One region of the Pseudonocardia sp. T1-2H genome, then DNA from elsewhere that is predicted to be linked to it. Evidence: riboswitches for the same ligand, from Rfam matches in the RefSeq annotation. Region 1 holds a riboswitch; the other holds the start of a gene.

Region 1 (3,397 bases):
TGCTCGCGACGGCCGAGCACAACGGCGCCGACGAGGCCACCATCCGCGCCTTGCGCGGCGTCCCGCCCGTCGAGTACCGGTCCCTCGGGGAGGTGCTCTCGTCCGTCGAGATCAATGCCCCCGACCCGTCGGAGCGGCCGGCGCCGCCGGTCAACCCGATCGAGCAGGAGCTCGGCGAGAACCGGGGCAGCTGACGCCCGATCCGGTGGTGCGGCCGGCCGAATGATCGCCACGCGGCGCGGGTACCCGGGGGACATGCACGACGTGGACCGCAACGACGACGTCCGGGCCGAGGACCGGCCCCGGCAGGACCGCCCCCGGAGCCCGAGCGGCCGGACGAGCAGGGCGAGGACGCCGCGGAACGGGCCGCCCGGGACCTGGCCATCGCGAACAACTGCTCGCCGCCGCGGCCCGGTGACCCCGACTTCTAGCGGGAGCGCGAGGCCCGCCGTGGACGGGGACGGCCGGGCGGCCCGGCCGTCCCCGTCCACGGTTCAGGCCCTCGACGATCAGGCCTTGCCTCCGGTGTCCTCCTTCGGCTCCAGCTTGCGCAGGAACTCGTGGCACCGTGCGGCCCGGTCGGAGTCCTCCTTCATGACCTGCTCGAAGAAGGAGGCGACGTCCTCGTACCCGCCGTTGCGGGCGTCCCGGACGTACTGGCCGTAGTCGTGGCCGGCCTTGAGGGAGTGGTACTGGACGGACACGAGGTCGTAGATCACGTCGCTGAAGCCCGTCTCACCTGTGGCCACGGGTCATCACCTCGTCGGTCGTGGGTTCCGGACGAGGGCGGCTACCCGCCGCGGGCGCGACGAACCGCCGTCGCCGGCTCGTCCTACCCGGATGGCCGAGTCACGGGGTCTCCACCACCGGTGCGTCGCCCCCCGGGGCTACGGCCGGAGATCGCCCACGCGTTCCGGCAGCACGGCGTCGAGCAGACGCTCGGCGTTCAGCAGGACGAGGACCCGGCGGACGTGGGGGCTGACCTCGACCAGGACGAGCCCTCCGTGCAGGCGCCGGCACCGTCGTTCGAGGTCGTCGAGCACGCGGAGGGCCTGCACCCCGAAGAAGTCCACGTAGGTCAGGTCGAGCGCGAGGTGGCGGGCACCGTCGGCCAGCAGCCCGTCCAGGGTCGCGACCAGAGCCGGCGCACTGGCGAGGTCGATGTCACCGGTCAGGTCCAGGCCGGTCCAGCCCGCGGACCGCCACACCACGACCCACAGGCCACGGCAGTCGACGACGTCCGGGACGTCACGGATCTCGTTCATCGAACTCCTGCCGCTCCCGTGGACGATTCGATGCGTCTCGGCGGCCGATGGGCCGGAACAGTGGAGGCGCATCCGGGCGGAACGCCCGCACGCCGTACTGGCGGGGCTGTGTTCCCAACCTCGGCGGCGAGAGTACGCACCGCAGCGGGATGCCGCCACCTCCCCGTGCCGGGCGACAGCGCTGCCGCTGCGCGGGGGACCCTGCCGTCCCCGCGGGCCGGTTCCTGAGAAGCCCGCCACGCCGCACTCCCGTGCCGGGCCGAACCCCGGTACGGTTCGCCCAGATCACGACCGCAGGCCCCACAACTGCATACGCCGCTCGAATCCCAGCGGGAGATCTGGTTCGTTCCAGAGCCGTAGGAGCAATCCTCCCCGGAAAACTCTCAGGCCGCCGTACCGCTGGGGCGAGGCAACTCTGGAAAGCGTCCGCCCTCGGGTGGACCACCGACGGGGCAAGCGGGAACGATCCGCGGAATCTCTCAGGTCCCATGACAGAGCGGGGAGACGCCGCACCATCGTCGCCCGCCCGTCCACCGTCGTTCCGCCACCCCGGAGAGCGCGTATGCCCCCCGTAGAGACCCCACTCGCCGCCGAACACGCCGCCCTCGGGGCGTCGTTCACGGACTTCGCCGGCTGGCGGATGCCCGTCCGCTACAGCAGCGACCTCGCCGAGCACCACGCCGTCCGCAAGGCCGCCGGGCTCTTCGACCTCTCCCACATGGGCGAGGTCGAGTTCACCGGGCCGCAGGCGGCCGCCGCGCTGGACCACGCCCTGGCCGGGGCGCTGTCGAAGGTGAAGGTCGGGCGGGCCAAGTACTCGCTGCTCTGCGCCCCGGACGGCGGCGTGCTCGACGACCTCGTCGTCTACCGGCTGGGCGAGGAGCACTTCCTCGTGGTCGTCAACGCCGCCAACGCCGCGCAGGACGCGGCCGAGCTGATCCGCCGCGCCCGGGGCTTCGACGTCGCGGTCGTCGACCGGTCCGCGGAGACGGCGCTGATCGCGGTGCAGGGACCGGCGTCGCCGGAGATCCTGCGCGCGCTCGCCGACCCCGCCGCCGCCGAGGTCGTCGACACCGTGAAGTACTACGCGGCCGAGCCCGCGACGATCGCCGGGATCGACGTCCTGCTCGCGCGCACCGGCTACACCGGCGAGGACGGCTTCGAGCTCTACGTGCCGAACGCGTCGGCGCCCGCCCTCTGGCGCGCGCTGCTGGAGGCGGGTGCGCCGCACGGCCTCGTGCCCGCCGGGCTCGCCTGCCGGGACACGCTGCGCCTCGAGGCCGGGATGGCCCTCTACGGTCACGAGCTCACCACCGCGACGGACCCGTTCGCCGCAGGCCTGCGCCGGATCGTCGCGCTGGACAAGGACTTCGTGGGCCGCGACGCGCTCGCCGCACTGGCCGCGAAGGAGCCGGCGCGCACGCTCGTCGGGCTCACCGGGACCGGCCGCCGGGCCGGCCGGGCGGGCTCCGCCGTGCTCGGCCCGGACGGCTCCGCCGTCGGCGAGGTGACGTCCGGGGTGCTCTCGCCGACCCTCGGCGTCCCGATCGCCCTGGCCTACGTCGACGCCGCGCTCACCGAGCCCGGCACCGAGCTCGCGGTCGACGTCCGCGGGCGCAGCCAGCCCTACACCGTCGCTCCCCTCCCCTTCTACCGCCGCTGACCCGGAGGCCCCCGTGAACCTTCCCGCCGACCTCTCCTACACCACCGACCACGAGTGGATCGCGATCGCACCCGGCGCCGGAACACCCGCCGGCGAGGTCCGGATCGGGCTCTCCGCCGTCGCCGTCGAGGCCCTCGGCGAGATCGTGTTCGTCGAGCTCCCCGAGCCGGGCACCGAGCTGACCGCCGGCGAGCCCTGCGGCGAGGTCGAGTCCACCAAGTCCGTGTCCGAGCTCTTCAGTCCGGCCACCGGCACGGTTGTCACCGTGAACACAGCACTCGCCGACAACCCCGCTCTCGTGGGCGAGGACCCTTACGGTGAGGGTTGGCTGTTCACCGCCACCGTGTCCGAGCTCGGTGCGGTCCTGGACGCCGCCGAGTACCGCGCGAAGAACGAGGGATGAGTATGTCCGTACTTGACACGTCGCTGGGCGATTTCGACCCGGAGGTCGCCGAGCTGATCGGGCGCG
Region 2 (3,397 bases), 2.0 Mb from region 1:
CACGCCGGGGGAGCAGGACCGGTGGCGGCGTGGCACGTTGACCCTGGGCGTGCGGCCGCTTACCGTCGGCGGAGACATCATCGAGGCGGTGGTCGTCGGCGCGGGGATCCTTCCCCGGTCGCCGCGACCGGGGAAGGAGTGCCGTGGACGGGTCGTCCTCAGACGCCCCCGGACAGGGCGAGCTCTTCCCGGACCCGCTGGTCGGTGAGGGGCTCGACGGGATGCCGGACCAGCTGGTCGGGTTCCGCGGTCCCACGGCCTGTCAGGTCGTCGGCATCACCTACCGCCAGTTGGACTACTGGGCCCGCACCGGGCTCGTCGTGCCCTCCATCCGGGGTGCGGCCGGTTCCGGCAGCCAGCGGCTCTACTCCTTCAAGGACGTCCTCGTCCTGAAGGTCGTCAAGCGACTGCTCGACGCCGGTGTGTCCCTGCAGAACATCCGGGTCGCCGTGGAACACCTGCGGCGCCGCGGGATAAGAGATCTCGCCGGCATCACGCTCTTCAGCGACGGCACCACCGTGTACGAGTGCGCCTCGCCGGAGGAGGTCGTGGACCTCCTGCAGGGCGGCCAGGGGGTCTTCGGGATCGCGGTCTCCGGCGCGATGCGCGAGATCAGCGGCTCGATCAAGGACTTCCCGGTCGAGCGTGCGGACGGTGGCACGGTCGACGAGACGCCCGAGGACGAGCTCTCCCGCCGCCGGGCCCGCCGCGCCATCTCGTAACGAACCGCGGCCCCTCGATCGCGTCCGCGTTGCGGAACGGGTCGTGTTCGGCCGGCAGCTTCTCCAGTCTCGCCTGCTCGACACGGTTCACCACCGTCAGGCTCTCCTGCTTGTCGCGGACGCACTTCGCCGGCGTGAACGCGGACGTCGTCACGTACAGCACCGCGATGCCCAGGAAACCGCGCACCCACGGGCAGGTACACGATGCCGCGGGAACTCTGCCCTGTGCTCGTCATGCCCGGAACTGTGTCGAGAATCCGCCCGGTGATCCTCGGTGGAACTACGGGAGTTGCCGTTAAGCTGATCCCGTAGTCGCCGATCCCGCGCGGGAGAGACCCGGCCCGGAGCACTCCGGAGCAGGGCGCCGAAGGAGCAAATCCTCCCCGGAACCTCTCAGGCACCCGGACCGCGTGGGCGAGACGCCTCTGGAAAGCGATGCCGGTCGTCCGCGACCGGCCTCCGCCGACGGGGAAAGCCCTGCTCAGCCGGGGTGAATCTCTCAGGCCCCCGGGTATCCGGGGATCGACAGAGGGGGAGGGCAGCACGCCCGTAGTCGTCCTGCCCCACCGTCCCGCCCCCGGAGGCCGTCCTGTGACCGACCCCGTATCGCCGTCCGCACCGGCCCTCTTCGCGCTCGAGGAGAGCACCCCGTTCGTCGACCGGCACATCGGGCCCCGCCCGGCCGAGCTCGCCCGCATGCTCGACGCGATCGGCGCAGGATCCCTCGAGGACCTGGCGGACCGTGCCCTCCCGCCCAGCATCCGGGACACCGAGGCCGTCGCCACGACGATCCCCGCCCCGGCGTCGGAGACGGACATGCTCGCCGAGCTCCGCGGGATCGCCGCCCGCAACACCGTGACCGTCCCGATGATCGGTCTCGGCTACTCGGGGACGCTCACCCCGCCGGTCATCCGGCGGCATGTGCTGGAGAACCCCGCCTGGTACACGGCCTACACGCCCTACCAGCCGGAGATCAGCCAGGGCCGGCTCGAGGCGCTGCTCGCCTTCCAGACGATGGTCGCGGACCTCACCGGGCTCCCCGTCGCCGGCGCCTCCCTGCTCGACGAGGCCACGGCCGCCGCCGAGGCGATGACCCTGCTGCGCCGGGCGGGGAAGTCGAAGAGCCCGCGGTTCGTGGTGGACGCGGACACCCTGCCGCAGACGATCGAGGTCCTGCGCACCCGCGCCGTCCCGCTGGGGATCGAGCTGGTGGTCGCGGACCTCTCCGGCGGTCTGCCGGAGGGCGAGCTCTACGGCCTGCTCCTCTCCTACCCGGGCGCCTCCGGGCAGGTCGTGGACCCGCGGGCGTTGATCGAGGAGGCCCACGCGAGGGGCGCGCTCGTCGCCGTCGCGGCGGACCTGCTCGGTCTCACCCTGCTCACCCCGCCCGGGGAGCTCGGCGCGGACGCGGCCGTCGGCACCACGCAGCGCTTCGGCGTCCCGCTGGGCTTCGGCGGGCCGCACGCGGGCTACCTGTCGGTGCAGCAGCAGTTCGCACGCCAGCTGCCCGGCCGGCTCGTCGGCGTCTCCCGGGACGCGGACGGCAACCCCGCGCTGCGGCTCGCCCTGCAGACCCGGGAGCAGCACATCCGCCGGGAGAAGGCGACGTCGAACATCTGCACCGCGCAGGTGCTGCTCGCCGTCGTCGCGGCCTGCTACGCCGTCTACCACGGCCCGGAGGGGCTCAAGCGGATCGCGCTGCGGGCCCACCGGATGGCGTCGGTGCTGGCCGGCGGCCTGCGGGACGGCGGCGTCGACGTCGTGCACGACGGGTTCTTCGACACCGTCGTCGCGTCGGTACCCGGCCGCGCCGCGGATGTCGTGGCGGCCGCGCACGACGCCGGCCTCGCGCTGCGCCTGATCTCCGACGACGAGGTGGGCGTCTCCTGCTCCGAGGTCACCACGGTCGCGCACCTGACCTTGGTGTGGCAGGCGTTCGGCGTGACCGTCGCGGACGTCGCGGCGCTCGACGCGGGCACGGTGGACGCGCTGCCGTCGTCGCTGGTCCGCGAGTCCGGGTACCTGACCCACCCGACGTTCCACGAGTTCCGCTCCGAGACCTCGCTGATGCGCTGGCTGCGCCGCCTCGCCGACGCGGACCTCGCGCTGGACCGGACCATGATCCCGCTGGGCTCCTGCACGATGAAGCTCAACGCCGCCGCGGAGATGGAGCCGATCACCTGGCCCGAGTTCGCGGACCTGCACCCGTTCGCTCCGAAGGCGGACACCGAGGGCTCGCTCGAGCTCATCGCGCAGCTGGAGCGCTGGCTCGCGGAGCTGACCGGGTACGCCGCGGTCTCGGTGCAGCCCAACGCCGGCAGCCAGGGCGAGCTCGCCGGGCTGCTCGCGATCGCGGCCTACCACCGCTCCCGCGGCGACGACCAACGGACGGTCTGCCTCATCCCGTCCAGCGCGCACGGGACCAACGCTGCGTCCGCCGTCATGGCCGGGATGCGGGTCGTGGTGGTCGGGACCGACGCGCAGGGGAACGTCGATCTCGACGACCTGCACGCCAAGATCGACGCGCACCGGGACGCGCTCGCCGCGCTGATGATCACCTATCCGTCGACGCACGGGGTGTACGAGACCGAGGTCCGCGCCGTCTGCGACGCGGTGCACTCCGCGGGCGGACAGGTCTACGTCGACGGCGCGAACCTGAACGCGCTGGTCGGGCT

What was found. Region 1 has a riboswitch for glycine ahead of gcvT (glycine cleavage system aminomethyltransferase GcvT). Riboswitches for the same ligand answer to the same signal wherever they lie in the genome.
Region 2: it holds a riboswitch for glycine, as region 1 does, so the genes downstream of both, gcvP (aminomethyl-transferring glycine dehydrogenase) here and gcvT (glycine cleavage system aminomethyltransferase GcvT) in region 1, are expected to answer to the same signal.

The regions. Positions count from the first base shown of each region.
Region 1 is NZ_JBBPCL010000001.1:1,087,092-1,090,488, reverse strand. It holds gene WBK50_RS05530 (NAD(P)H-hydrate dehydratase) at 1-194, shown strand, start outside; gene WBK50_RS05525 (acyl carrier protein) at 510-749, opposite strand; gene WBK50_RS05520 (STAS domain-containing protein) at 888-1,265, opposite strand; glycine riboswitch at 1,586-1,674, shown strand; glycine riboswitch at 1,675-1,770, shown strand; gene gcvT (glycine cleavage system aminomethyltransferase GcvT) at 1,828-2,928, shown strand; gene gcvH (glycine cleavage system protein GcvH) at 2,942-3,331, shown strand; gene glyA (serine hydroxymethyltransferase) at 3,328-3,397, shown strand, end outside.
Region 2 is NZ_JBBPCL010000001.1:3,104,974-3,108,370, forward strand. It holds gene WBK50_RS15425 (MerR family transcriptional regulator) at 144-722, shown strand; gene WBK50_RS35150 (YiaA/YiaB family inner membrane protein) at 625-909, opposite strand; glycine riboswitch at 1,039-1,141, shown strand; gene gcvP (aminomethyl-transferring glycine dehydrogenase) at 1,314-3,397, shown strand, end outside.